2 regions of the Pantoea sp. SGAir0215 genome follow, and region 2 is predicted to be linked to the other one. Evidence: predicted binding sites of a transcription regulator. Region 2 holds the regulator's gene; the other holds the start of a gene.
What was found. Region 2 encodes CRP, which controls carbon source genes, mostly activating them, when cyclic AMP is high. Its sites were predicted from a motif close to ATGTGANNNNNNTCACAT; they were not measured.

Region 1: the regulator CRP is predicted to act here: its motif matches at 12,681-12,698, upstream of udp (uridine phosphorylase).

The regions. Positions count from the first base shown of each region.
Region 1 covers NZ_CP028031.1:784,714-799,299, reverse strand. The annotation lists gene fadA (acetyl-CoA C-acyltransferase FadA) at 1-1,109, shown strand, start outside; gene fre (NAD(P)H-flavin reductase) at 1,178-1,879, opposite strand; gene ubiD (4-hydroxy-3-polyprenylbenzoate decarboxylase) at 1,922-3,406, opposite strand; gene rfaH (transcription/translation regulatory transformer protein RfaH) at 3,710-4,198, shown strand; partial or broken gene C1N64_RS03845 (TatD family hydrolase) at 4,195-4,368, opposite strand; partial or broken gene C1N64_RS03840 (transcription/translation regulatory transformer protein RfaH) at 4,369-4,440, shown strand; gene tatD (3'-5' ssDNA/RNA exonuclease TatD) at 4,437-5,219, opposite strand; gene tatC (Sec-independent protein translocase subunit TatC) at 5,317-6,075, opposite strand; gene tatB (Sec-independent protein translocase protein TatB) at 6,075-6,710, opposite strand; gene tatA (Sec-independent protein translocase subunit TatA) at 6,714-6,968, opposite strand; gene ubiB (ubiquinone biosynthesis regulatory protein kinase UbiB) at 7,078-8,715, opposite strand; gene C1N64_RS03810 (ubiquinone biosynthesis protein UbiJ) at 8,712-9,317, opposite strand; gene ubiE (bifunctional demethylmenaquinone methyltransferase/2-methoxy-6-polyprenyl-1,4-benzoquinol methylase UbiE) at 9,329-10,087, opposite strand; gene rmuC (DNA recombination protein RmuC) at 10,164-11,663, opposite strand; gene udp (uridine phosphorylase) at 11,808-12,569, opposite strand; gene C1N64_RS03790 (dienelactone hydrolase family protein) at 12,872-13,708, shown strand; gene metR (HTH-type transcriptional regulator MetR) at 14,139-14,586, shown strand, end outside.
Region 2 covers NZ_CP028031.1:245,025-259,610, reverse strand. The annotation lists gene C1N64_RS01400 (bifunctional acetylornithine/succinyldiaminopimelate transaminase) at 1-605, shown strand, start outside; gene C1N64_RS01395 (YccS/YhfK family putative transporter) at 607-2,682, opposite strand; gene crp (cAMP-activated global transcriptional regulator CRP) at 2,741-3,373, opposite strand; gene C1N64_RS01385 (OsmC family protein) at 3,676-4,080, shown strand; gene C1N64_RS01380 (phosphoribulokinase) at 4,110-4,979, opposite strand; gene C1N64_RS01375 (YheU family protein) at 5,041-5,259, opposite strand; gene C1N64_RS01370 (hydrolase) at 5,264-6,280, opposite strand; gene C1N64_RS01365 (LysE family translocator) at 6,333-6,935, shown strand; gene C1N64_RS01360 (LacI family DNA-binding transcriptional regulator) at 6,938-7,918, opposite strand; gene tauA (taurine ABC transporter substrate-binding protein) at 8,154-9,131, shown strand; gene tauB (taurine ABC transporter ATP-binding subunit) at 9,142-9,909, shown strand; gene tauC (taurine ABC transporter permease TauC) at 9,906-10,736, shown strand; gene tauD (taurine dioxygenase) at 10,733-11,572, shown strand; gene C1N64_RS01335 (ABC transporter ATP-binding protein) at 11,626-13,530, opposite strand; gene kefG (glutathione-regulated potassium-efflux system ancillary protein KefG) at 13,642-14,193, shown strand; gene kefB (glutathione-regulated potassium-efflux system protein KefB) at 14,194-14,586, shown strand, end outside.

The sequences.
Region 1 (14,586 bases), 540 kb from region 2:
GTGGGGCGTTTCGCCATGTACGCGCCGAGGACCTGTCCGCGCATGTCATGCGTGCTCTGTTGAACCGCAACCCGGGGGTGAATGCCGCCACGCTGGACGACATTATCTGGGGTTGCGTGCAGCAAACGCTGGAGCAAGGCTTCAACATTGCCCGCAACGCCGCGCTGCTGGCTGAAATCCCGCACCGCGTTCCGGCGACAACGGTTAACCGGCTTTGCGGTTCTTCAATGCAGGCCTTACATGACGCCGCACGCGCAATCATGGTCGGCGATGCTCAGACCTGTTTAATTGGCGGTGTCGAACATATGGGGCATGTCCCCATGAACCATGGCGTCGATTTTCATCCGGGTTTAGGCCGTACCGTTGCGAAAGCCGCAGGGATGATGGGGCTAACGGCAGAGATGCTGGCGCGCATGCACCATATCAGCCGCGAGCAGCAGGACGCTTTTGCTTTGCGCTCTCATCAGCGTGCCTGGCAGGCCACGCAGCGTGGCGATTTTGCCAATGAAATTGTTGCGCTGCATGGTCACGATGCCGATGGCGTCCTGAAACGCTATGACGTTGACGAAGTCATCCGTGAAGATACCAGCCTGGAAGGACTGGCAGCGCTGCGGCCTGCCTTCGATCCGGTGAACGGAACAGTCACTGCGGGCAGTTCGTCAGCGTTATCAGACGGGGCGGCGGGCATGTTGATCATGAGTGAAAGCCACGCACGAGAGCAGGGCCTGAAACCCCGTGCACGCCTTAAAAGTATGGCAGTAGTGGGATGCGACCCTTCCATTATGGGATACGGCCCGGTCCCGGCCAGCAAGCTGGCACTGAAGCGCGCCGGGCTGAGCGTAAATGACATTGATGTTTTTGAACTTAACGAGGCTTTTGCCGCGCAGGTTCTGCCCTGCATCAACGATCTCGGCCTGTCAGACAGGCTCGATGACAAGGTCAACCTCAATGGCGGCGCCATCGCGTTGGGTCATCCGTTAGGCTGCTCAGGCGCACGCATCAGCACGACGTTGCTGAACATTATGGAACGTCGCGATGCGCAGTTCGGCCTGGCCTCCATGTGTATTGGTTTGGGTCAGGGCATCGCTACCGTTATTGAACGCGTTTAATACGTTGGAACGTTATAGTGTGAGATTTACCCGCCTGTCAGGGGCGGGTTTTTTCTTGTGCTGTCACGTCAGATAAAAGCAAACGCATCGCCATACATTTGTGCTTCAACGGCACCTCGTTCTGAACAAAAGCGTTCACGGGCGATTTTCGCCATTTCGAAGCGGCCGGCAATATAAATCTCATGCTCACTCAGGGTCGCAAAGTCCTGCATGACGGCTGTCAGCACCGTACCAGAACGGCCCGGCCAGCCTGCTTCAGGCTGTTCGACAACCGGAATCACTTTCAGATTCGGATGCTTAATCGCCAGTGCTTCCAGCTCGTCCAAATCATACAAATGCTTCAGTTCGCGCCCGCCCCAGTAAACCGCAATATCACGGTTGGGTTGTTCGGCAAGCGCGGTGAGTAAAATGGAACGCACATAGGAAAAGCCTGTGCCACCCGCGATCAGGATTAACGGCTTGTCACTCTCTTCACGCAACCAGGCATCACCATGTGGGATGTCCACCACAATTTGCCCTTCCTGCTGAATACGATCCATCACCGCCATGGCGTAGAGATTCAGCTCTGAGGCACCGATATGCAGTTCAATGATTTCAGTTTCCATTGGCGTGGAGGCTAATGAAAACGGGCGCTTGTCACGCTCATCCATTACGACCATCAGGTACTGCCCTGCGCGAAAACTAAAATCTGCTTCCGGAATCAGGCGAACGCGATACACCGTGTCGGTAATCGCCTCAACTGAAGTTACTTTACAGCTTAACGTTGTCATGCGGTCCCTCTGTCGGGTCGTCTTTATGGTTATTGCTCACCATCAACGCTGTGATGGTTGATCAAAAATACCGAGGTCATCCCAGATAGCGTCGATACGTGCGGTAACGGCCGGATCTTTGACAATCGGCGTGCCCCACTCTCGTTGCGTCTCACCTGGCCATTTATTCGTGGCGTCGAGGCCCATCTTTGACCCTAGTCCGGAAACCGGAGACGCAAAATCAAGATAATCGATTGGCGTGTTTTCTACCAATACGGTATCGCGTGCCGGGTCCATACGCGTCGTGATTGCCCAGATGACGTCGTTCCAGTCGCGGGCATTAACGTCATCATCACACACAATAACAAATTTGGTGTACATGAACTGCCGTAAAAATGACCAGACGCCAAACATCACGCGCTTGGCATGTCCCGCGTACTGTTTTTTAATCGTCACGACCGCCAGTCGGTAAGAGCATCCTTCTGGTGGCAAATAGAAATCGACGATTTCCGGGAACTGTTTAATCAGAATCGGTACAAGCACTTCATTCAGCGCCACGCCCAGGACGGCGGGTTCATCCGGTGGCCTTCCGGTATAGGTAGAATGGTAGATCGCCTGATGACGCTGCGTGATGTGCGTAACGGTAAACACCGGGAAATTGTCGACTTCATTATAGTAACCGGTGTGATCGCCATAGGGACCTTCAGGTGCCATGTCACCGGGTTCGATATAGCCTTCCAGCACAATTTCGGCGCTCGCAGGCACTTCCAGATCGTTTGAGAGGCACTTGACGACTTCGGTCTTGTTGCCGCGCAGCAGACCGGCAAACGCATACTCTGACAACGTGTCAGGGACGGGCGTGACAGCCCCCAGAATGGTCGCCGGATCGGCGCCCAGTGCAACGGACACCGGGAAACGTTCGCCAGGATGTGCCTTGCACCATTCAAGATAATCCAGGGCACCACCACGATGAGAAAGCCAGCGCATGATCAGGCGATTTTTGCCAATCACCTGCTGACGATAGATGCCTAAATTTTGTCGCTCTTTATGCGGGCCGCGCGTTACGGTTAATCCCCATGTAATCAGCGGGGCAGCGTCGCCGGGCCAGCATTTCATGACCGGGATTCGGGTCAGGTCGACCTCATCACCACTGAAAACCACCTCCTGACAGGGCGCATTGCGCAACCTTTTGGTCGGCATATTCAGTACTTGCTTAAACTGCGGCATTTTACTGAACAGATCGCGGAAACCTCTCGGTGGCTCAGGTTCTTTTAAAAAGGCCAGCAATTCACCCACTTCACGCAGTGCGCTGACCTCTTCCTGGCCCATGCCCATGGCCACGCGTTTTGGCGTACCGAACAGGTTACACAGTACAGGCATGTCGTAACCTTTTGGGTTCTCAAACAGCAATGCCGGACCGCCTGCACGCAGGGTGCGATCGGCAATTTCGGTCATTTCCAGTTCGGGGTCGATCACGTGCGAGATACGCTTGAGTTCACCACGCTGTTCAAGCAGCGCAATAAAGTCTCTTAAATCCTGATATTTCATGCGGCTTCAACTTTCCGGCCAGAGTGAATTTGCCATTATAGGGCTGATTACATGAATGTGTGGAGCTTTATGCACCGCATGGCTTATCTTGCCCGTCACGGGCAACCATCAGACGAATAATGTCGCTTAGTTTTCGTGCTGAACCTTACCGCATAATGGCTATTTTTTCATTTTATGCGATGGCATTCGTCATTCAGAACAATCTTAGTTTATTTTCCAGGCAACGCCGCGTAACAGACCCCAATGCGCTATAACTCTGAGTGGAGGTTTGCTATTCTTAGCGTCCATTCATTGGGAGCAGTTATGGAATCCTGGTACTTACTCTATTGCAAACGTGGGCAGCTATTGCGTGCGAAAGAGCATCTTGAGCGGCAAGCCGTAAATTGCCTGAGCCCCATGATCGCGCTTGAGAAAATTGTGCGTGGCAAGCGAACTACCGTAAGTGAACCGCTGTTCCCAAACTACCTGTTCATTGAGTTTGACCCCGAAGCCATTCACACCACAACCATCAGCAGTACACGTGGCGTCAGCCATTTCGTGCGCTTTGGCGCGACGCCGGCCACCGTACCTGCTGTCGTTATTGATGCACTGCAGACTGATGTGCCACAAACGCTGATCGATCCTGAAACGCCGCAAAACGGCGATGAAGTCATCATCACCGAAGGGACGTTTGAAGGTCTGCGGGCTATCTTCTCAGAGCCCGATGGCGAAGCACGCTCCATCCTGTTGCTGAATCTGCTAAACAAACAGGTTGTCCGGAGCGTGGATAACCGACAATTCCGTAAAGCCTAACGCAGCCCGAACAGCGTGCGCGCATTATGATCCACCTGGGCTGCCAGCGCCTCTGGTTCCTCGCCTCGCCAGTTCGCGACCTGCTGCAGGATATGCGGTAAAAAACAGGGTTCATTGCGTCGGGAAGTTGGCCGTGGGCGCATATCCCGCGGTAACAGATAGGGCGCATCATCCTGTTGCTGAATCTGCTAAACAAACAGGTTGTCCGGAGCGTGGATAACCGACAATTCCGTAAAGCCTAACGCAGCCCGAACAGCGTGCGCGCATTATGATCCACCTGGGCTGCCAGCGCCTCTGGTTCCTCGCCTCGCCAGTTCGCGACCTGCTGCAGGATATGCGGTAAAAAACAGGGTTCATTGCGTCGGGAAGTTGGCCGTGGGCGCATATCCCGCGGTAACAGATAGGGCGCATCCGTTTCCAGTAGCAACCGTTCGGCGGGAATCAACGGCAACATCTCACGCAGGGCAATTCCCCGGCGTTCATCGCATACCCAACCGGTAATGCCTACCGATAAGCCCATTTCCAGGCAGGCCGCTAACTCTTCCCGGGTACCGGTAAAACAGTGAATCACGGCGGCGGGTAATTTGGGCAACCAGGGTTCAAGTACCGCAGCAAAGCGTTCATGCGCTTCCCGACAGTGAAGAAACACGGGCATATTCAGTTCCGCAGCTAATGCCAGTTGCGCGTCAAACGCATATTCCTGCTGCTGATGTGCGGACAGGTTACGATTGAAATCCAGCCCGCATTCACCTATCGCCACAACCTGGGCTTTTTCCGCCAGCCGGCGCAGCGTATTCGCGACCTCTTGTGACCACTCACTGGCATGATGGGGATGCACGCCCGCGGTGGACCAGCAGTAACCCGGATGAGCCTCAGCCAGCCGCTGCGCCTGCTGACTTTCCAGCGCATTGGTACCGGTAATCAACATGCCGGTGACGCCCGCGTCACGGGCGCGCGTAATCACCTTTTTTCGATCGGAGGCGAACTGCGTGCTGGTCAGGTTTACACCGATATCAAACATATTTTTACTCTCTGTCAAAAACATCCTAAACAAAAAACCGCCTGACGGCGGTTTTTGGCTTGTGTCTCCCGCTTCTGCGGGTGTACTGAATACGACATCAGGATTCGGTGTTCTGTTCCTCATCCTCTGTCTGACGGCCTTTTCCCACATAGTACCGTGAAAAGAATACGCCGACTTCAAACAGGCAGTACATCGGAATAGCGAGCAAAGTTTGAGAAAAAACGTCCGGTGGTGTGAGCAGCATCCCGACAACAAACGCGCCGACCAGGATGTAAGGACGCTTCTTTTTTAAATCCTCAGGGCTGGTAATACCGGTCCAGCACAGCAGCACTATGGCTACCGGCACTTCAAATGCCACACCAAACGCCATAAACAAGGTCATGACAAAATCGAGATAGTTGGTGATATCTGTCGCGATAGTGACGCCCTGCGGCGCGGTTTTCGCAAAAAAGCCGAAAGCCAGCGGAAAAACAATGAAATAGGCAAAGGCCACGCCAACATAAAACAGTAGCGTACTGGAAAACAGCAGCGGCATGACCAGCTTACGTTCGTGGCGATAAAGCGCTGGCGCAATAAACGCCCAGACCTGATAAAGAATAACCGGCACGGCAAGGAACACCGACACGATCATCGTCAGCTTTATCGGCGTGAAGAAAGGTGAGGCGACATCCGTCGCGATCATGCTGGCACCCGCTGGCATCTGATTGATCAGTGGCGACGCCACGGCATGGTAGATGTCATTAGCAAAGTAGATCAGTGCCAGAAAAATAACTAACACAGCAATTATGCAGTTCAGCAGACGTTTACGCAGCTCAATCAGATGGCTGATAAGTGGTTGGGTATCTTCAACGGCCATTATCGTTCATCACTTGCAGAAGGAGGAGAAGCTGGGTTGAGCGACGGCGCGGCGTTGCCCGGTTTTTCCGCAGGCGGTGCGTCTGTCCGACCCGGCGATTGCGGCGGAGCACTGGCATAGCCGGACGCAGGCCGCGGCGGGACCGGCGTGGTCGCCGTGTTGCTGTCCTGTGCCGGTGCAACCGCAGCGTCGACATGGGGTTCAACAGGTGCGTGTGCGGGTGACTGTGCCTGCTGCTCACTGGCCACAGGCGTCACCGGTTTCGGCGAGTCACTCCCCGTCTGGTGTAACGGGGAATGGATGGTGTTTGCTTCGTCTTCTTCTCTTTCGATATCAATGCTCTGTTGAACCGAGCGTTTCATTGAATCCGCGGTTTTACGCAACGCTTCCATGGATTCTTTCAGCTCAGGCGACAATGTGCCGTGGCTGGCTTCCTCCACCTTTTTCAGGCTGTCCTGCAGTTCCTGCAGTTTCAGCTCTTGCGCCAGCTCACTCTGAACATTGGCCGCCAGTGAACGGACCGCCCGAATCCATCCGACAACCGTTTTAACCGCATGCGGCAAACGTTGCGGACCCAGGACAATCAGCCCGATCACGAAGACTAATAGCAACTCACCAAAACCAATATCGAACACGGTTTACACCTGCTTGTCGTTCTTAATGTCGTCTTTCTGAGCAGACGTTGGCTGTTTGTCCGCCAGCGTTTTCGCATGGAAATCCGCGTCCTGCTCTTTTGGCTGATCTTTTTTGTCGTCTTCATCACTCATGGCTTTCTTGAAACCACGGATAGACGAACCCAAATCCGACCCCAGATTACGTAACTTATTGGTACCGAACAAAAGCACCACAATCACGGCAATAATTAATAACTGCCAAATACTGATACCGCCCATGAGATAGCCTCGATTTTTTGTTAAAAACTGCGGAATGAAGCACAACCTAAACCCTTGTTAATTCGGGTCTCAGTCAGCGACATTACCGCGTTTCAGCCGCGAGTGACAATCAGTTTGTCTTGCGCCAGCCGATTAACCAACTGACAAAACCTGCCGCCATTAATGCCGCCGGAAACAGGTCCCACTCAGGCCTGCTGAGGAGTACCGCTGTACCGCTAATCAGCAGCGTGGCACCGACGCCAAACAGGAAACGCGCCTGATGCTGACGTGTACGTTGGACACTCAAATCGTTCACGAGTTTATCGACGCTAAGACGTAACTGCTTATGCTGCTGCATGCTGTCATAGAACAACTCGGGCAGCTCGGGCAGTTTCTCTGCCCAGTAGGGCGCTTTTTCTTTCACTGCGCGAATGATCGCCGGAATACCAATCTGATCTTTAATCCAGTCTTCAAGGAACGGTTTCGCCGTTTTCCATAAGTCCAGTTGCGGATAGAGCTGCCGGCCAATCCCTTCGATATAGAGCAACGTTTTTTGCAACAGCACCAACTGTGGCTGCACTTCCATATTGAAACGTCGCGCCGTGTTAAACAGGTTTAGCAGCACATGACCAAATGAAATTTCAGCCAGCGGTTTTTCAAAGATGGGTTCGCACACCGTACGAATGGCAAACTCAAAGTCTTCCACGTTGGTATCTGCCGGTACCCAGCCAGAGTCAACATGCAGCTCTGCAACTTTGCGGTAATCCCGGTTAAAGAAGGCGATAAAGTTTTCGGCCAGATAGCGCTTATCTTCTTTGTTCAACGAGCCGACAATCCCGCAGTCGATGCCGATATATTGCGGGTCTTCTGGATGCTCATAGCTGACAAAGATGTTGCCAGGGTGCATGTCTGCATGGAAGAAGCTGTCGCGGAAAACCTGTGTGAAGAACACCTGTACGCCGCGTTCGGCTAACAGTTTCATGTTAACGCCATGCTGCTCCAGCGTCGCCACATCGGAGATAGGAATACCGTAGATGCGTTCCATCACCATCATGGTTTCGCTGCAGTAGTCGGAGTAAACCTCGGGAACATACAGCATGCGGCTGTTTTCGAAGTTACGCCGCAGCTGGATGGCATTGGCCGCTTCGCGCAGCAGGTTTAATTCGTCGATCAGCGTTTTTTCATAATCGCGCACCACCTCAACCGGACGCAGACGGCGACCATCCGGCAGCAGGCGCGGTACCCAACGGGCGATGCGGTAGATCAGCTTCATATCGGCTTTGATCACCGGCAGAATATCCGGGCGGATAACCTTAATGACAACCTTTTTGCCGTTGGATTTCAGTGTTGCCGTGTGAACCTGCGCAATAGAGGCAGAAGCCAGTGGGGTGATATCGAAGTCATCAAACCAGGACTCAATCGGTGCCCCCATGGAAGCTTCGATTTGTGCTTTGGCTTTCACGCCGTCGAAAGGCGCAACCCGGTCCTGCAAAATGGCCAGTTCATCGGCGATCTGCGGGGGAAACAGGTCACGCCGCGTGGACAGCATCTGACCAAACTTGATCCAGACGGGGCCCAGCTGTTCCATCGCCAGACGCAACCGAATACCCATCTGTTCGTGTTTGTGCTGGTTAGGAATCCAAAACACGCACCGCCGCCACAGCCGAAGCGGCAGAGTAATGCGCATTTGGGGAATCAGTTCATCAAGTCCGTATGTCAGAAACACCTTGATAATGAAATATAACCGGCGGATCTCTCCAAAACTCATTTCGCCTCCAGCTGTGCCAGACGCGCATTAAGCGCCTCAAGCGAACGTTCCATCGCGCTAACTTCCTCAGCAAACCAGGCAAATTCCAGCGCACCTGGCGCAACGCGCCACTCTTCCGTCAACGCCTGACCGAGATAATCCTGACGTCGCTGCGTTTCTGCTTTAAACAAGCGAAATGCGCGCTGCGCACCCTGGCTGATCCCTTGCGCGGCGATATCACCGATCCAGGGGGCCAGGTATTCGGCAGGATCCAGCTCAGCCAGATCCATCAACGCAGAGAATTGCTGCACCACCTGCAAATCCCCTTCGACCTGTAACTCACCGCTGCGTATCAGCGTCGTCAGTTGCTGGCGATCGCGTAGCTTCGGCAGCGACTTAAGCTGCGTAATAACCGTGCAGTCGCTGCTGTCCTGCCAGTCACTAAGGACATCCAGCTGTTGCTCACTGAACACCAGCACCAGCGGCCAGGATAGCTCACTCAAACGCAACATCAGTACCTTGCCTGCTAAACGCTGACGTGCGCTTTTCAGACCACGATCGCGGTAGAGAATACGGTTTAGCGCCGTTTCAATACCGGCAGTGATGACGGGGGTTAAGGTCATGGTCATAATGGTTAAAATTTAAACCCACGATGAAGTGCCACGATGCCGCCCGTCATATTTGAATAGGTGGTGTTTTCAAATCCCACATCGTTCATCATCGCTTTCAGGGTTTCCTGGTCGGGATGCATGCGGATGGACTCGGCCAGATAGCGATAACTTTCTGCATCCTGAGCAACCAGTTGGCCGATGCGCGGCAGAATATGGAACGAGTAGGCATCGTAGGCTTTGCTCAGCGGCTCAATAACAGGTTTCGAGAACTCCAGCACCAGCAAGCGTCCACCCGGTTTCAGCACGCGGAACATCGACGCCAGCGCCTTCTCTTTTTCCGTAACGTTACGCAGGCCAAAAGAGATCGTAATGCAGTCGAAGTAGTTGTCAGGAAACGGCAGCGCTTCGGCGTTGGCCTGAACATAACTGACATTGCCAACGATACCGAGGTTTCGTAGCTTCTCCCGGCCCATTTTCAGCATAGAGCTGTTAATATCAGCCAGAACAACCTGCCCGGTCTCGCCCACCAGCCGTGAAAATTTTGCGGTTAAATCGCCGGTTCCACCGGCCAGATCCAGGACACGCTGACCGCGACGCACACCGCTGCTGTCGATGGTAAAACGCTTCCAGACGCGATGGACGCCAAACGACATTAAGTCGTTCATCAGGTCATATTTCGCCGCTACGGAATGAAACACGTCCGCGACTTTGTCGGCTTTCTCGCTCTTGGCGACGGTCTGAAAGCCAAAATGGGTAGTTTCCTGCTGTGATTCATCTGCCATCGGTTTTACCTGCTCCACAAACAATACTTATGGAAGTGTATCAGAGTCACGGAGGTCAGGCACGTTGGCGACCTGCTTATTCGTGGAGGTGCCGAACCCGCTCACAACTTTCTTCTGCGTTTTGGTCGTTACCGGGCATACTGTCGTGCTCATTTTCGGGCATCGCGCGTTCGACCAGATGGGGATTGATAGCGCGTTTAACCTCTACACCTAAGTCACGGAAGCCTTCCGTTTGTGCGATCAAATTACCCCGCCCTTCTGCCAGCTTCTTCATCGCTTCACGATAGCTGTTTTGGGCCTTATCAAGGCTGTAACCAATACCGCTCATATCATCAACAAACAGGCGCATTTTGTCGTAAAGCCTGGCTGCGCGCTCGGCAATCCGCTGCGCATTGCGGCTTTGATGCTCGTAGCGCCAGAGATTGTTGATGGTACGCAATGCAACCAGCAGCGTGGTCGGACTGACCAGCATGATATTTTGCTGGAGCGCTTCGCCGATCAATTCTGGCTGCCGATCGATTGCCAGTAAAAACGCCGGTTCAACCGGGATAAACATCAACACATAATCCAGTGAGCGTAAACCGGGCAATTGTTGATAATCTTTACGGCCCAGCAAACGGATATGGCCGCGTACGGCACTGATATGCGCCTGAATGGCCTGTTCACGTTCAATGTCGTCATCCGCGTTGAAATGCCGCTCGTAGGCAACCAGCGTCATTTTGGCGTCGATCACCACATCTTTCCCCTGGGGAAGCCGGACGATGACATCGGGCTGCATGCGGCTTTGCTGCTCGTTCTGCATGCTGACCTGGATATCGTATTCATAGCCTTCACGCAATCCTGACGCTTCCAGTACCCGGCTCAGCACCACCTCGCCCCAGTTGCCCTGGATTTTGTTGTCGCCTTTGAGCGCTTTGGTCAGGTTGAGCGCTTCCTGGGCCATCTGCGCATTCAGTTGCTGTAGCTGACGAATCTCGTGGGTCAGTGTATGGCGTTCACGCGCTTCCGCGCCAAAGCTCTCATTAACCTGCCGCCGAAAGCCATCGAGCTGTTCACGCAACGGCCCAATCAGGCTGTTCAGACTTTGACGGTTTTGCTCATCAACGCGGCGACCGCTGTTTTCAAAAATTCGGTTAGCCAGGTTTTCAAACTGCGCGCTAAGCCGCTGCTCGCTGTTGGTCAACAGGCGCTGCTTCTCTTCCGCTGCAAAACGGGTTTCCTCAAGACGGATGGTCACTTCACGCAGCTCGGCTTCCTGCGCGCTGTTCACCTCCAGCTGATTGCGCAGCTCTCGTGTCAGTTGCTCGCTCTCATTACGCCAGTAATCCAGCTGTTGCAGGCGCTCATTGGCTCCGCTTAATGATCCATGAAGCTGTCTCAACTCCTGTTCGCGCTGTTGCAGCTGCTGCTGGAGCTGCTCGATATGCTGTTGCTGACGTTGTTGTGCTTCGTTAAGCAGACGGCGCTCTGTGGTAAAGCTGGCTAACTGATGACTGACACGCATTTGCGCCAGTATCCAGCCAACACCCAGGCCGGCGAGCCCAAGGCAGATGCTGATAATGATGTGCTGATCCATATTCTCCCCGCTGGTCAGGCTATTGAGGAAAAAGGTAAATTCGCACTGTATGAATGTCCAGATATATTTACTGAGGGGGAAAGACGAGACGTAAAGACAAGGCCATGACAGGCCGGACAGCCGGCCTGTCTGTCAAACGAAGGGCTAGAGTAAGCGACGGGCCGCTTCAACTACTATTTTGACGGCATCGCTTTCGGTCTGCTTCATCGTCACTGCATCGGGAATCTCTTTTTGCGTGCGGTTAACAATCACGCCCGCCACCATGCCTGCGCGCAGGCCCTGACTGGCGCACATGGTTAACAGCGTCGCCGATTCCATCTCATAGTTCAGGACGCCCATCTGCTGCCACTCCTGCATAGAGCCCTGAAAACGGTTCACGACGCGGCCCGAGAAGGTGTCGTAGCGCTCCTGGCCGGGGTAGAAAGTATCAGATGAGGCGGTAATCCCGATATGAGTTTTGGCACCGCAGGCTTCTGCCGCAGCCACTAAGGCCATTGTGCAGGTGAAGTCGGCGACGGCCGGAAATTCCATTGGTGCGAAGTGCAGGCTGGCACCGTCCAGGCGTACAGACGCCGTCGTAACCAGAACGTCGCCGACATTGATATGCGGCTGGATGGCGCCCGTTGTCCCTACACGCAGGAAAGTGCGCACGCCAAGCTGAGCAAGCTCCTCGACGGCAATGGAGGTGGAAGGTCCGCCAATCCCGGTAGAACAGACCACGACGGGTTTACCGTCAAGCTTAGCCAGCCAGCTGGTGAACTCACGATGGGAAGCCAGGTGCCGGGGATCGTCCATCAGTCCGGCAATTTTTTTTACACGTTCCGGATCGCCAGGAACAATGGCCAGTGTCGCCCCCTGCAGGTCGGCTTTCGTCAGGCCAAGATGGAAAACGTCAGACTGTGTCATATCAGACTCCGGGTTAAGGAAAAACAGTACGCCACTTTACGTTACCCGACGGGTTAAATGTGTGACTGGTTTCACTCAAGAAAATGAAAGTTACATTTTCGATGAAATTTTTAGTGATTAATATCACACATTTATCTCAGACCTTCCGTAATGCTACATATGGTGATGTGGAAGGCAGCATGAGAATGTTAAAGAGAAGTGTATTTTAAAGGTTATAAGCTCTGTTACGCATTGCCCGGAACCAGTAATAAATGCCCAGGCTATAGTTACGTGATTGCGCATACGCTTGCACGGAGATAACGATGAAAACCGACGATAATATGACACAAAAATCAGCCGCAGGCGCGTTTGCTCCGGCAGTTCAGCCCACGGCTTCGACCACCATTATTACCGACAGCCCGGCCATCCACGCCGGTGAGACGTCTATTCCGAGTCAGGGTGAAAATCTTCCGGCTTTTTACGCGAAACCGCAGTCAGCAGACGGGCCGTTGCCTGTTGTGCTGGTCGTGCAGGAAATTTTCGGCGTTCATGAACACATTCGCGACATTTGTCGTCGTCTGGCGCTGGAAGGCTATCTGGCTGTCGCGCCAGAGCTTTACTTCCGCGAAGGCGACCCCAACGACTACAACGATATTCCTACGCTGTTTAAAGAACTGGTCAGCAAGGTGCCTGACAGCCAGGTACTGGCGGATCTCGATCATGCCGCTAACTGGGCGGCCCGCAACGGTGGCGACATCCGGCGGATGGGAATTACCGGTTTCTGTTGGGGCGGACGCATCAGTTGGCTTTATGCGGCACACAACCCGCAACTTCGCGCTGCCGTGGCCTGGTATGGTCGCCTGGTAGGGGAAAAAACCATGAAGCAGCAAAAACATCCTATCGATATTGCTGTGGATCTGAACGCGCCTGTGCTGGGTTTGTATGGTGGTCAGGATGACGGCATTCCGCTGGAAAGTGTGGAGCAGATGCGCCAGGCCTTACATGCTGCAAACGCAAAGGCAGAGATCATTGTGTATCCCGATGCCGGGCATGCTTTTAACGCCGACTATCGTCCGAGCTACCATGCCGAATCGGCAAAAGACGGCTGGGCACGTATGTTAGCCTGGTTTAAGCAGTACGGTGTCGCATCCACTGAGTGATAAAAAAAGGGCGCGTAAGCGCCCAAACTCCCGACATCGCCATCCAACACCCGCAATCAGAGAGCTTTTCCGCGTTAACCCTGCTCAGCAGCGCCTGGTGGGTTTTCAGGCTGGATTGCGGAGTGTCCCATAGCCGTTCTGCAGCAACATAACGCGCCTCATTTTTTCTGCTATTTCTTGAGTGAATGTCGTCACCCTCCGGTCCGTTCCGTTTGGATAAGCAAATACTAATTTTTCAGTTCGCGCCGCACACCTGTACGTGAAAAGCCGGGAGTAGGGTTATGGATTGGTATTTGCTATTCTCCAGAAATGCCTGGGTCAGTCTGATCGCCAGTCACGTTTAGCCGTCCAGATGTTTACACCGCTATATTCTGCGGGTACTGTATGTCTCTCAAGCGCAAATTATTCAGTTTCGATGTGAAGGACCCTCATGATCGAATTCAAACATCTCCGGACGCTTCAGGCTCTGCGGAATACCGGCTCGCTGGCCGCCGCGGCCGCCCAGCTTCACCAGACGCAGTCGGCGTTGTCACATCAGTTCAGCGATCTGGAACAGCGGCTGGGATTCCGCCTGTTTGTACGCAAAAGCCAGCCATTGCGCTTCACGCCGCAGGGCGAAATTCTGTTGCAGCTGGCGGAACAGATTCTGCCGCAAATTCAGCAGGCGCTTCAGGCCTGCCATGAGCCGCAACAGACTACGCTTCGTGTTGCCATTGAATGTCATAGCTGCATTCAGTGGCTTACGCCGGCACTGGATAAGTTTCGTCAGAGCTGGCCACAGGTGGTGATGGATTTTAAATCAGGTGTGACCTTCGATCCGCAACCTGCACTGCAACAGGGTGAGCTGGATATCGTTTTAACGTCCGATATTCTGCCGC
Region 2 (14,586 bases):
CAGAATTTATGCAGGGGCTGCGTGAGCTCTGCGATAAACATCAGGCGTTGCTGGTGCTGGATGAAGTTCAGAGCGGTATGGGGCGCAGCGGTAAGCTGTTTGCTTATGAGCACTACGGCGTCACGCCAGACATTCTGACTTCGGCGAAAGCGCTGGGCGGTGGTTTTCCTGTCAGCGCGATGCTGACCACCGAGGAGGTGGCGTCAACGATGGCTCCTGGCGTACATGGCACCACCTATGGTGGCAATCCGCTGGCCTGTGCGATTGCTGAAACCGCGCTGGATCTGATCAATACGCCAGACGTGCTGAACGGCGTGGAATCCCGTCGCCAGCAGTTTGTCGAGGCACTCAAGGCGATTGATGCCCGTTACGATCTGTTTAGCGATATTCGCGGCAAAGGCTTACTGGTAGGCGCGGCCCTGAAGCCGCAACATGCCGGAAAATCACGCGATATCCTAAATGCCGCCGCGGCTGAAGGCGTTATGGTGCTGGTGGCTGGTACGGATGTGATGCGTTTTGCCCCTTCACTGATTATTGAACCCGCCGATATTGAAGAAGGCATGGCGCGCTTTGCCAAAGCGGTCGGGAAAGTCCTGGCTGCCTGAGTTATTTTCGACCCAGACTACGAATCAGCCAGCGACCATGATGCGGTCGCTGGTTCCACGCCAGCGATGAGATCGTGTGCATCACCTTAAGATGATCCAGAATGCGCCTGATGTGCTGCTCCAGTACTGTGACCGGTCCCTCGTTGATATCTTCAATTCCCTGTAACAGATCGGTTTGCGAACTTTCGCCGTCATATTCAAGCCGCTGCTGGCAACGCTGCAGCGCAATTTCACACCATTGCAGATAGTGCTCCGCCAGCGTAGGCGGCAGCATGGTATGTTCGCGTGCCAGAATCGTCATGGCGTTGATGTGCTCAACGATAAACTGGCTGTGCGTGACCCATAAACGCATATCCTGTAAATAGCGTGCGTTAAACCCCGGCTCCTGCATCGCCTGATTTAGTGAGTTAAAGACTGCATTGTGGGCCTGATTAACGTTAACGCGCTGATAGGCGAGTACCTCGGGAGACTGTTCCGGACCAAGCAACATGCGTAACGCGTCCTGGAAAGCCTCAAGCACATCATGTGCGTTTTGTCGTAGCAGGGCACTTTGCCATTGCGGCCAAAGCCATAACGTTCCGCCAAACGCAATCAGGCAGCCCATCAGGGTATCCAGCAGGCGCGGCAGTAAGAATTGTGCGCCGTTAAGTGACAGAAGTTGCAGGGTATATACTGCGGTGACCGTGAATCCCACCATCGACCAGCCGTAAAACTGGCGGGTAAAGCGATAGCTGATAAAGGTAATCACCAGCATGATGCTCAACACCAGCGGTTCAGGGACATCCAGCCGCAGCGAGGCTGCCGCAATCACCAGCCCGGCAAAGGTGCCCAGCGCACGGTGCTGAATACGCACCCGTGTGGCGCTGTAGTTACTCTGGCTGACAAACATAATGGTCATCAGAATCCAGTAGGGTTTGGGAATCGAAAAGAACAGCGCCAGCCCGCTACCCAGCATCAGCATCACAGAAAAACGTCCGGCCGTGCGCAGGGCAGATGAGCGCAGCGAGAGATAGCTTCTGAGTGCGGGCAGAAGCGGTAAACGGCGCTGGCGATCCGCCATCAAATCACGCTGATAAAGGGGCTTTTGTGTACGCAGTACCCGTGCGATGCGGCTGAAGTGATAAAGGCAAAAATTTCCTACCGGATTGTCCGGGTGCTGACGGGCGATTTTTTCCAGTGCCCCCAGCTGCTTGTCCATATCAAAGCGACTGGACAGTTGGTGGTACAGGATGTTGTCTGCCAGCTCACGTAAACGGGCGGAAATGGTTTTCGCATTCCAGCGAATCACGGCCTCTGCATGGCTTTGTTCTACCAGTTTTTGCACTTCTTCTGGCTGATGCAGGCTGACAGAAATGTGTTCCTGTAAATCCAGTGCGACCTGAAAAGCGCGGGTCAGTCGCTTATGACTGTGATCGCGGCTGGCGGACAGCATATGCATCTGCTGATAACAGGTGTTGATGAGGTCGATTGCTTTTTGCTGCCGCGCCAGCAACGGTGGTAGCGCCTTCTCCGGATCGGTAAGTTGCGTCAGCAAGGTGTACTTGGCGTCACAATAGTTCGCCAGTTCGCGGTAAATCAGACTCAGGCTTTCACGCATTGGCTGCTCTTTCCACAGCCAAAACCAGAACCAGTTAAACAGGCCATACCACAGCGTACCGCCGATGTAGAGCAGGGGCGGTACGTAAATGGGCATGCGGCCAATCAGGCTGGTGGTAAATATCGCTGCGATCAGTGTGGCAGGGAGTAACCGTGCGTGCAGTGGGCTGATTTCACCTGTCACGCCCAGCAGCAAAGGCAGGGCGAAAAGAATAAGCGGTAAGGGCACGTCTTTAAACAGAAGCCACTGCATCAGTAAGCTACCCAGGGCAAACAGGCTGCCGCCGACAATCAGGCGTTTAAAGAAACGTTTGTGGGGCGTATCCAGACCGGCAATATTGCAGCAGGCAGGCACCAATGAGAATAGCAATCCTTTTTGCAGATCGCCAAACAGCCAGCCGAGCGCGACGGGGAGACACAACACCAGTGTCTGGCGCAGGGCATAGTTAACTTCAGGGTGATAAATTATTCTTCGCCACATCGGCTCAACGCAAATAATTCACGGCATAACGTTGCCATTATGCCGTGAAGAATAAAGCTTAGCGCGTGCCGTAAACAACAATTGTTTTGCCGTGTGCGGAGATCAGATTCTGGTCTTCCAGCATCTTCAAAATACGTCCCACGGTTTCACGTGAACATCCCACGATTTGGCCAATTTCCTGACGCGTAATTTTGATTTGCATGCCGTCAGGATGCGTCATGGCATCCGGCTGTTTCGCCAGGTTGAGCAACGTCTGCGCAATGCGACCGGTGACATCAAGGAACGCGAGGTTGCCCACTTTTTCCGATGTGACCTGCAGACGGCGCGCCATTTGCGAGGAGAGGCGCATGAGGATGTCCGGATTCACCTGAATCAGCTGACGGAATTTTTTGTAGGAAATCTCTGCCACTTCGCACGCGGTTTTCGCACGTACCCAGGCGCTGCGCTCCTGACCTTCTTCGAACAGGCCAAGCTCACCAATAAAGTCGCCCTGATTCAGATAGGACAGAATCATCTCCTTGCCTTCTTCATCCTTAATCAGTACCGCAACGGAACCTTTAACGATGTAGTAAAGCGTTTCCGCCTTTTCACCTTGATGAATGAGCGTACTTTTGGATGGATACTTGTGAATATGGCAATGGGACAGGAACCATTCAAGTGTAGGGTCTGTTTGCGGTTTGCCGAGAACCATTCGCTATTATCCTCTGTTGTAATCGTGCCCAAAATACAGGGCTCTGTTTCCCTGCCAGGCGATGTAAGCGTTAAGCGTCTTTCCATTCAGGAAATTATTCGGGCTGCATTCGGCGCAGTGCGCATCATTCTTCCCGGCTTCGTCTTCGGATGACGAAAAATATTTTCAGCTCTGTTTGTAGCACAGCTTACGTCGACTGTCTTGTGTTGTCTCGCTTCAGCAAGATGGCGTTTTCTCTGGATTGCTGTTTCCCAGGCAAAAGCGTACGCTGAGCCAAAACAGGGTATTCTGAGGTCAAAATTATGCAGGCACGCGTCAAATGGGTTGAAGGGTTAACATTCCTGGGGGAATCATCGTCCGGCCATCAGGTACTGATGGATGGCAATTCTGGCGATAAAGCGCCGAGCCCTATGGAGATGGTGCTGATGGCGGCAGGGGGATGCAGCGCCATTGACGTTGTGTCAATTTTGCAAAAAGGCCGCAACGATGTGGTTGATTGCGAAGTGAAACTATCGTCTGAACGTCGGGAAGAAGCCCCCCGCATCTTTACCCATATCAATCTGCATTTTATCGTCAGCGGCAACGCACTTTCGGATAAAGCCGTGGCACGCGCTGTCGATCTGTCCGCGGAAAAATATTGCTCTGTCGCCATCATGTTAGGCAAAGGCGTCAACATTACCCACAGCTACGAAGTGATTGCGCTGTAATCTCACAGAGGCCAGGCTGGCCTCTGTGGTTATTCAATCCGTTTCCCTTCCATGAGCCGTTTTACTAACGGCGCCATAATTAACTCCATCGCCAGTCCCATTTTGCCGCCGGGTACCACCAACGTGTTGATATTGGAAATAAACGATCCCTGCAGCATGGCCAGCAGATAGGGAAAATCAATGTCTTCCAGCCCCTGAAAGTGGATAACCACAAAGCTTTCATCCAGCGAAGGGATGGTGCGCGCGGCAAAGGGATTAGAGGTATCCACCGTGGGGACGCGCTGAAAGTTAATATGGGTTCGTGAAAACTGCGGCGTAATGAAATTGATGTAATCTTCCATGGAACGCACTACCGAATCCATCACCGCTTCGCGTGAATGGCCACGCTCGCTGGTATCGCGCACCAGTTTCTGAATCCACTCCAGGTTGACGATGGGCACGACGCCGACCAGCAAATCGACTTTTTCCGCCACATTGTGTTGTGCAGTCACCACGCCGCCGTGCAAGCCTTCATAAAACAGCACATCCGTATCCGGAGGTAACGGTTGCCAGGGCGTGAAGGTGCCGGGAACCTGGTTCCAGGGAACGGCTTCATCATAGGTGTGCAGATACTTACGCGACTGGCCCTTACCGTGTTCGCCGTATTCGACGAACGTTTGCTCCAGCAGGCCAAAATCATTCGCCTCCGGGCCAAAGTAGCTGATATGTCGCCCCAGATCGCGCGCTTTTCGGATAGCCATGTCCATTTCGGGGCGGGTAAAGCGGTGAAAACTGTCCCCTTCCAGTTCGGCAGCGTGCAAACCGAGTTGCTGAAAAATTTTACGGAACGCCAGACTGGTGGTGGTGGTTCCCGCACCGCTGGAGCCCGTTACCGCGATAATCGGATGGCGTGCAGACATAGTTGAAGTCCCTGTGACGTCGGGCGATGAGCATTGTTAGCACGATTTTCCGTTCGTTGCATCAGCCACGAAACTCGCTTTTGCGCATGATGTTGACCGACTCGTGCAGTTCCGACCATACCAGAACGACCTCGCCGTGCTCCAGCTGACGACGCACATCGGCGACTTTTTCCGTCAGGCTGAGCTCCTGCTCGCCGTAATCCGTGCCTTCACGCAAAACAAACGCTTCGATAAGATTTTCAAGGGTTTCGGGGGAAACCTGTTCCCAGGGAATAATCACAGAATCAGTTATCCAGATAAGAGGAAATCCACTGTGGCACGCGCTGCTCCAGCCACAACCGAGGCTGACGCAGGGTGCCACTGACGAAACCAACATGCCCACCCTGCTGTGTCAGCTGATAGGTAATAGTGGCAGATAATTGCGCAGGCTGCGGGATCACCTCATCGCTCATGAACGGGTCATCTTTTGCATGGATGATGAGCAGCGGTTTTGTCACGAACTTAAGTCGCGGCATAGCGCTGGCGCGACGGTAATAATCCGTGGCGTCGGCAAAACCATGCGCCCGGGCCGTGATCGCGTCGTCAAAGTCCCGCAGACGGCGCAGGGCGTTAAGCTGAATGAGGTTCACCGGCAACGTGTCGGGCCAGGCCCGCAGTTTACGCTGGGCATTCTTTTTTAACTGGCTTAACAGGTAACGCTGATAAACCTGTGAAAAGCCGCGCTCCAGTCGGGCGCTGCAGGGTTCCAGCATCAGGGGCGCAGACACAATCACGCCCGCGTCGATCAGGGCTTCATCACCTTGCTGGCCTAACAGGCAACCGAGCATATTCCCGCCCAGCGAGAAGCCGACAGCAGTTGTGGGTACCCGGCCCCAGCGCGTCGTCAGCCAGTGCAGGAAAAAACGCGCATCCTCGGTTTCACCGGAGTGGTATATCCGGTTCAGACGGTTCGGCTCACCGCTGCAGCCGCGAAAGTGCATTACTACCGCCAGCCAGCCACGCTGTTTGCACTGCAGCATCAGGCCATGAATATAGGGACTGTGGAAACTTCCTTCCAGGCCATGAAACAGCACCACGCGCGGTTTATGCCGGGCAAACTGAGGATCTTCACTCCAGGCCAAATCAACAAAGTCACCGTCAGGTAAATCCAGCCGCTGCCAGTGTGGCGTTAACCTTTTCGTCCGCCGTATCAACCGCGGCAGAATGGTTTGCAGGTGCGGGTTGCCCAGACCGGGCAGGGGAATGAACGCCGCGTCGTCAGGGCCCGAAAATTTCATGTTGTAAAGGCTTGTCTGTTCCATATCACACTGTTAGCTTCGATAAGTTTTCACTAAGGGAGGAGAACCCGGGTTAATGGAACTCAGTCTGTTTTTATCATTATTAGGCTTTCTTTGGGTCGCGGCGATTACACCCGGACCTAATAATATGTTACTCACCGCCTCGGGGGCCAATTTTGGTTTTTTGCGCACCCTCCCGTTGATGATCGGCATTATGATCGGCATGCAGCTAATGCTGCTGCTGGTAGCGTTTGGCGTGGGTGGATTGATACTGCTTTATCCCTCCCTGCATCTCATCCTGAAAATTGCCGGTAGCCTTTACCTGCTGTGGCTGGCCTGGAAGATTGCCACCGCAGCCTATGAGAAACTGGAAACCGATGCGGCGCCTGTCGCACCTATGCCGTTCTGGCAGGGAGGCTTATTACAACTGATCAACCCCAAAGCCTGGCTCATGGCGCTGGGTGCCGTCGCCAGTTTTAGTCTGGCCGGTGCGGGCTATCGCCATTCTGTCCTGTTAATCAGTCTTGGCATGGTTATGGTCAATCTGGTTGCAGGCGTTATCTGGATGGGCTTTGGTGCGATGATCGGCCGTATTTTACGTAGTCCCCGCGCCTGGAAACGCTTTAACCTGAGCATGGGGCTGTTAACGGCGGCCTGCGTATTGCTGATCTGGCACTGAGCTTAGCTGGATGCGCGCTCCAGGCGCGTCCAGGGCAACACTTCGCGAACAACCGGCGCGTGCGGCTGGCGAATTTTTTTCAGCAACAGCTGCACGCTGCGCGCGCCCAGTTGATACATGGGCTGTTCGATGGTGGTTAACGGTGGATTCAGGCTGCTGGTAAAGGGAATGCCGTCAAACCCCACGACGGCAAGGTCTTCCGGGACACGCAGGCCCGCCTCCAGCGCTGCATGCACCACGCCAACCGCCAGCACATCAGACACGGCAAATACCGCATCCGGCGGCTCCGCTAAACGCAACAATTCCTGCAATGCCCGACTGCCTTCTTCGCAGGTAATGCCTTCGGTATAGACGACATTCGTCCAGTCTGACCCCGATTGCGCAACGCCTTCTCGATAGCCTTGTTCGCGATATTGAGAATAGAGATAACGCATATCGCCATTCACCAGTGCAATGCGCTTACGGCCCCGGCCGGCCAGATAATGGACGGTATCACGTGCGGCGTCCAGATGATCGATGGAGACGGACGAGGCCGCAATCTCGGGATCAAACTCACAACACTGAATCCAGGGCGCATCACCGATAATATCGATCAGGCTTTGCAGCCCGGCGGCGGCATCCATCGTAATCACGCCGTCCACCACCTTGCCGGTCAGTAAGGTCAGGTAGGCCGACTCACGTTTAAACTGTGAGGCCGAATTGCACAGCAGAATATGGTAGCCGTGCATTTCTGCTTCAGCTTCGATGCCCTGAACAACTCGGGAGCAAAATGGGTTCGTGATATCGGAGATCAGGACCAGCAGCATATGACTCTGCGAGGTTCGCAACTGACGCGCCAGCAGGTTTGGCTGATAGCCGCTTGTGGCAATGGCATCCAGCACTTTCTGTCGCGTATCTGCTTTTACCCCAGGATGCGCGTTAAGCACGCGGGATACCGTGGCTTTAGACACGCCAGCTAACAGGGCAACTTTGTCGATCGACATCGAACTCGCAAGCCTCACCGGGGAGCAAATAATAGCGCATATCAATAGCACAACCAGGATGTGAGCGCCTGACAAATTTATGGCTTTTTGTCTGAAATTTAATTTGCGTATAACGGCAATCTATTGCAGATGATGATCTAAGAATTTCTTTCTATTAGGGATAACTTTTAATTCCTTTATGAAATTACTTCTGCCAGCAACACTGCCCACATCATAAAAATGATGGGGAAAAATCATGCAAAAAGGGCGACTCACGATTCTGGCGGCGGTCCTGTCAGTGCTGGCGTTTCAGGCCAACGCGGTCAACGTAACGGTGGCTTATCAGACCTCCGCTGAACCCGCTAAGGTGGCGCAGGCGGATAATACGTTTGCCAAAGAGAGCGGTGCGACGGTCGAATGGCGCAAATTCGATAGCGGATCAGGCGTGCTTCGTGCGCTGGCATCAGGCGATGTCCAGATTGGCAATATTGGTTCCAGCCCACTGGCCGTTGCGGCAACGCAGCAGCTCCCCATCGAAGCCTTTTTACTGGCTTCTCAGTTAGGCAATTCTGAAGCGCTGGTCGTGAAGAAAACAATCACCCGTCCCCAGGACCTGATCGGCAAGCGGATCGCCGTGCCCTTTATTTCGACCACCCATTACAGCTTGTTAGCGGCATTAAAACACTGGGGGATTAAGCCGTCTCAGGTTCAACTGGTCAATCTGCAACCGCCTGCGATTGTGGCGGCCTGGCAACGCGGGGACATTGACGGTGCTTACGTTTGGGCACCTGCGGTGAATGAACTGGAGAAAGATGGCACCGTTTTAACGGATTCGTCGCAGGTCGGGCGCTGGGGCGCACCGACACTTGATGTCTGGGTGGTACGCAAAGACTTCGCGCAGCAGCATCCGGATATCGTGACCGCCTTTGCCCGTAGCGCTATTGAGGCGCAGAAAGCCTACCTGGACCATCCCGAACACTGGCTTAAACAGCCTGATAACCTCAGTAAACTTTCGCGCTTAAGCGGCGTGCCCGAGCAACAAATTCCTGGACTGGTTAAGGGCAACACCTATCTGACCGCCGCCCAGCAGGTGGCGCAACTGCAGCAGCCGGTGAACAAAGCCATCGTGGACACGGCGCAATTCCTGAAAGAACAGGGCAAGGTGCCGCAGGCCGGTAATGATTACAGCGCCTTTGTCACGAGTCGTTTTGTTGCGCCCCTGGTCAAGCCCTGAGGACATCGTCATGTTGCGAATAGCCCATCTGAACGCGAGCTATGGCGGACAGCCGGTATTACAGGACATCTCACTGCGCGTGGAGGATAACGCGCTGGTCGTTGTGCTGGGACCGTCAGGCTGTGGCAAAACCACGTTGCTGAATCTGATCGCCGGGTTTTTACCGGTCGAGTCCGGCAGTATTTCTCTGGACGGCAAGGCAATTCAGGGGCCAGGCGCCGATCGCGGCGTGGTGTTTCAGCATGAAGGCCTGCTGCCCTGGCGGAATGTGCTGGATAACGTCGCTTTCGGATTACAGATTGCCGGTATGGCGCGCCAGCCGCGTGAAGCCCTTGCACGGCAGATGATAAAAAATGTTGGGCTGGAAGGCGCTGAAAAGCGGCATATCTGGCAGTTATCTGGCGGACAGCGTCAACGCGTTGGCATCGCCCGCGCGCTGGCTGCCGATCCCCGCCTGTTACTGCTCGATGAACCGTTTGGCGCACTTGATGCGTTTACCCGTGAACAAATGCAGACCTTGCTGTTAAGGCTGTGGCAGGACAGCGGTAAACAGATCCTGCTGATTACGCATGACATTGAAGAAGCCATTTTTCTGGCGAGCGAGCTGGTGCTGCTCTCTCCGGGGCCCGGTCGGGTACAGGAAACGCTGACGCTGAATTTTGGCCAGCGTTTCGTGGACGGCGAACCCTGCCGCAGCATCAAGTCTGATCCCGATTTCATCGCCCAACGGGAATATGTGCTGAACCGGGTATTTGCACAACGGGAGGCATTTGCATGAGTGCGATCATTAACGATGTGCCGACCCGCGCCCGGCGTCGTCGCCTGCGCTGGCCTTTCTCCCTGACGGCCACGCTGAGCACAGTGAGCCTGATTGTGCTGTTGTTCATCTGGTGGAGCGTGACCACACTGGGGCTCATTGCGCCGCTGTTTCTGCCGTCGCCGCAGCAGGTGCTGAGTAAGTTACTGAGCGTTGCCGGTCCGCAGGGGTTTATGGATGCGACGTTATGGCAGCACCTGTCAGCCAGCCTGACGCGCATGCTGATCGCGCTCAGCGCGGCGGCATTAACAGGCATTCCGGTGGGCATTGCGATGGGCGTCAGCCCGGTTTTACGTGCCCTGATCGATCCCCTGATTGAGCTCTATCGGCCCGTGCCGCCGCTGGCGTATTTACCGTTGATGGTCATTTGGTTCGGTATTGGTGAAACATCGAAAATACTGCTGATCACGCTGGCGATTTTCGCCCCGATAGTGCTGTCGACTGTGGCCGGTGTTCGCAACGCACAGCAGGTTCGTCTGCGCGCCGCGGCATCGCTGGGGGCGAATCGCTGGCAACGGCTGCGCTGGGTCATCCTGCCGGGTGCCTTGCCAGAAATACTGACCGGCTTACGCATTGGATTAGGTGTGGGCTGGTCAACGCTGGTGGCCGCCGAGCTCATTGCTGCCACGCGTGGGCTGGGCTTTATGGTGCAGTCGGCAGGGGAATTTCTGGCAACGGATGTGGTGCTGGCAGGGATCGCGGTGATTGCCATTGTGGCATGTAGTTTAGAACTGGGTCTGCGTGCGCTACAGCGCCGTCTGACGCCCTGGAACGGAGAGCAAAAATGAACGAAAAGTTAGCGATTACGCCTCTGGGCCCCTTTATCGGCGCGCAGGTCGGCAACCTTGATGTCTCGCGTCCACTCAGTGACGCGCAGTTTGAGCAGCTCTACCATGCCCTACTGCGTTATCAGGTACTGTTTTTACGTGACCAGGCGATCACGCCCGAGCAGCATCGTGCGCTGGCCATTCGCTTTGGCGATCTTCATATCCATCCGGTTTATCCGCATGCGCCGGGCGTGGAAGAGATCATTGTCCTGGATACGCATCAGGATAATCCTCCGGATAATGATAACTGGCACACCGATGTGACGTTCATTCAGACGCCTCCGGCTGTGGCGCTGCTGGCGTCCAAAGTCTTGCCGGAGGCGGGTGGGGATACGTTATGGACCAGCGGTATTGCCGCATATGAGGCGCTGTCTGCTCCCTTCAAAACCTTGCTGTCTGAACTCTATGCGGAGCACGATTTTACAAAGTCGTTTCCGGAATATAAACACCGTAAGACAGAAGAAGAGCACCAGCGCTGGCGGCAGGCTGCGGCGAAAAACCCACCTGTGCAGCATCCTGTTATCCGGACGCATCCGGTTAGTGGGAAAAAAGCGCTGTTCGTCAATGAGGGTTTTACAACCCGAATTCTGACGCTGAGTCAGAAAGAGAGCGATGCATTACTGGGCTTTTTGTTTGCGCATAGCACGAAACCGGAGTTTCAGGTGCGCTGGCGCTGGCAGCCTAATGACCTGGCGATTTGGGACAATCGCGTCACTCAGCACTACGCCAATGCCGATTACTATCCGGCCCGAAGAGTGATGCAGCGCGCCACGGTATTAGGCGATAAGCCTTACTGAACCGTACCGCGAGTACACCGGTACGGTTGTGACGAAAGGTGATGCCGCCTCTGTCAGGAGGCGAGCATCGCTTCCAGTTTTTCCTGCGCGTCCAGCCAGGCCATTTCCACCTCTTCCAGCGCCGATTTACTCTCAGCCTGTTTTTGCAGGGCAGCCGTTAAATCAGCCTTGCGGCTGTGTTCGTAGAGCGCGCTGTCTGCCAGCAGGTGTTCGGCGTCGGCCAGTTGGGCTTGCCACTTCGCCATCTGTTTTTCTAACTTCTCGATTTCTTTGCGCAAGGGCTGGGTCTGCGTTCGCAGCTCGGCTTCACGACGCTTTTGATCCTTGCGGGCCTGAGCACTGTTACCATTGTCCTGTTTAGGCGCGGCCTCATTTTGCGTTTGCTGTTTTTGCAGGTCGCTCAGCCACTGCTGATAATCTTCCAGATCGCCCGGGAACACATCAACGCTGCCATCATGCACCAGATAGAGGTCATCGGTGGTGGCACGTAACAGATGGCGATCGTGCGATACGACAACCAGTGCGCCTTCGAAATCAATCAACGCCTCAGTTAATGCCTGACGCATGTCCAAATCGAGGTGGTTGGTGGGTTCGTCCAGTAAAAGCAGGTTGGGGCGCTGCCAGACAATCAGCGCCAGCACCAGCCGCGCTTTTTCGCCGCCTGAGAAGCGTTCGGTTACCTCTGTGACTTTATCGCCCTGGAAGCCAAAGCCGCCCAGATAATCCCGTAACTGCTGCTCGAGCACTTTCGGCGCAAGCCGTGAAAGATGTTGTAAAGGCGACTCATCGGCGCGCAGGTATTCCAGCTGATGCTGAGCGAAGTAACCCAGCTTGATCCCTTTCGCCAGGCCAATTTCGCCCGCTTTGGCGGCGAGTTCGCCCGCCAGCAGCTTAATCAGCGTTGACTTGCCGGCACCGTTGCGACCCAGCAGGCCAATGCGCGATCCCGGCACCAGGTTAAGTTTAATGGCGTTCAGAATAATGCGATCGCCATAGCCCGCGGTGACTTTATCCATTTTCAGCAGCGGATTCGGCAGGCTTTCGGGTGCGCGGAAGCTGAAGCTAAACGGATTATCCACATGGGCTGGCGCAATCAGCTCCATCCGTTCCAGCATCTTAATACGGCTTTGCGCCTGTTTGGCTTTGGTGGCCTGTGCACGGAAACGATCGATATATTTTTGCAGGTGCGCCACTTTTTCCTGCTGACTCTGGTATAACGCCTGCTGCTGGGCCAGTTTCGCGCCGCGCTGGCGTTCGAAGGAACTGTAGTTACCGGTGTACTCGGTCATCGTCTGCTGTTCGATGTGGATAATTTTGTCCACCACCGGATCGAGAAAATCGCGATCGTGCGAGATCAGAATCAGCGTGCCCTCATAGCTTTTTAGCCAGCGTTCCAGCCAGATCACGGCGTCCAGATCGAGGTGGTTCGTCGGTTCATCGAGTAACAACAGGTCCGATCGACACAGCAGTGCCTGGGCCAGGTTAAGACGCATGCGCCAGCCCCCCGAAAAATCACTGACCGGGCGCTGAAGCTGTTCCTGACTGAATCCGAGCCCGTGCAGCAGGCTTGAGGCGCGCGACTGAATCGTCCAGGCCTGAATGGTATCGAGCTTACCGTGAATCAGGGCGATGGCATTTCCGTCATTTCTGATGTTGGCCTCTGCCAGTTCTGCTTCAAGATGGCGGTATTCACGGTCGCCATCGATGACATAGTCAAGGGCGGCCTGGCTGAGGGCAGGCGTTTCCTGATTCACCCAGGCAAGCGACCAGTTACCGGGAAAGGTAAACGATCCCGCATCGCTGGTGATCTCACCTTTCAGTAACGACAGCAGGGTGGATTTTCCACAGCCGTTTTTACCCACCAGCCCGACTTTTTGGCCGGGATTGATGGTGGCGGTAGCGTTGTCGAGCAGGACGCGAACACCGCGGCGAATTTGTAGGGCAGAAAAGACAATCATAAGCGCCGTATCGTCAGAATATGTTAATTTACGTGCAACATAATTGGGTTTTTGTTGCGTTGTGCATGGTAGCGGAAATCCGCACCAATGACGACGCTTTGGAGGGAAAGGATGTCGCAGCCACCTAAGATTTTGCTGCTTTTTGCTCATCCGGAAGCGCAGGATTCCATCGCAAATCGTATTTTGCTGGACGCGGCCAGGCCCCTTGAGCATGTTACTGTTCATGACCTCTATGCCGCCTATCCGGATTTTTTTATCGATATCCACCATGAGCAACAGCTACTGCGTGAGCATGATGTGATTATTTTTCAACATCCTCTCTATACCTACAGCTGCCCGGCGTTACTTAAAGAGTGGTTAGATCGCGTGTTGTCCCGGGGTTTTGCCAACGGCATAGACGGAAACGCATTAGAAGGAAAGTACTGGCGCAGTATCGTCACAACCGGCGAACCTGAAACGGCCTTTCAGCAGCACGGACTGAACCGCTATTCCATGAATGACATTTTGCGACCTTTTGAGCTGACCGCACAGATGTGCCGTATGCACTGGATGTCGCCGATGATTATTTACTGGGCGCGCCGTCAGCAACCTGATTTACTCAAAAAATATGCCCGTGCCTATAGCGACTGGCTGGCAGCACCGCTGCCGAATGGAGGGTTATAAATGGAAGGACAAACGCTGCTGACCGCAGGAGTTATCTATCTCTTTGCGGCGGTGCTGATTGTACCGGTAGCGGCTCGCCTGGGGATTGGCGCAGTATTGGGGTACTTACTGGCCGGTATTGCCATTGGTCCGTGGGGACTGGGATTTATTAGTGACGTCGACGAGATTCTGCACTTTTCTGAACTGGGCGTTGTCTTTCTGATGTTTATCATCGGGTTGGAACTGAACCCGGCAAAGTTGTGGGCGCTGCGCCGTTCTATCTTTGGTATCGGTGCCGCGCAGGTGATTTTCTCCGCCGCCATTCTTGGCGCATTGCTGTGGTTGACAAACTTTGACTGGCGCGCGGCGGTAATCGGCGGGATCGGTCTGGCCATGTCATCAACGGCGATGGCC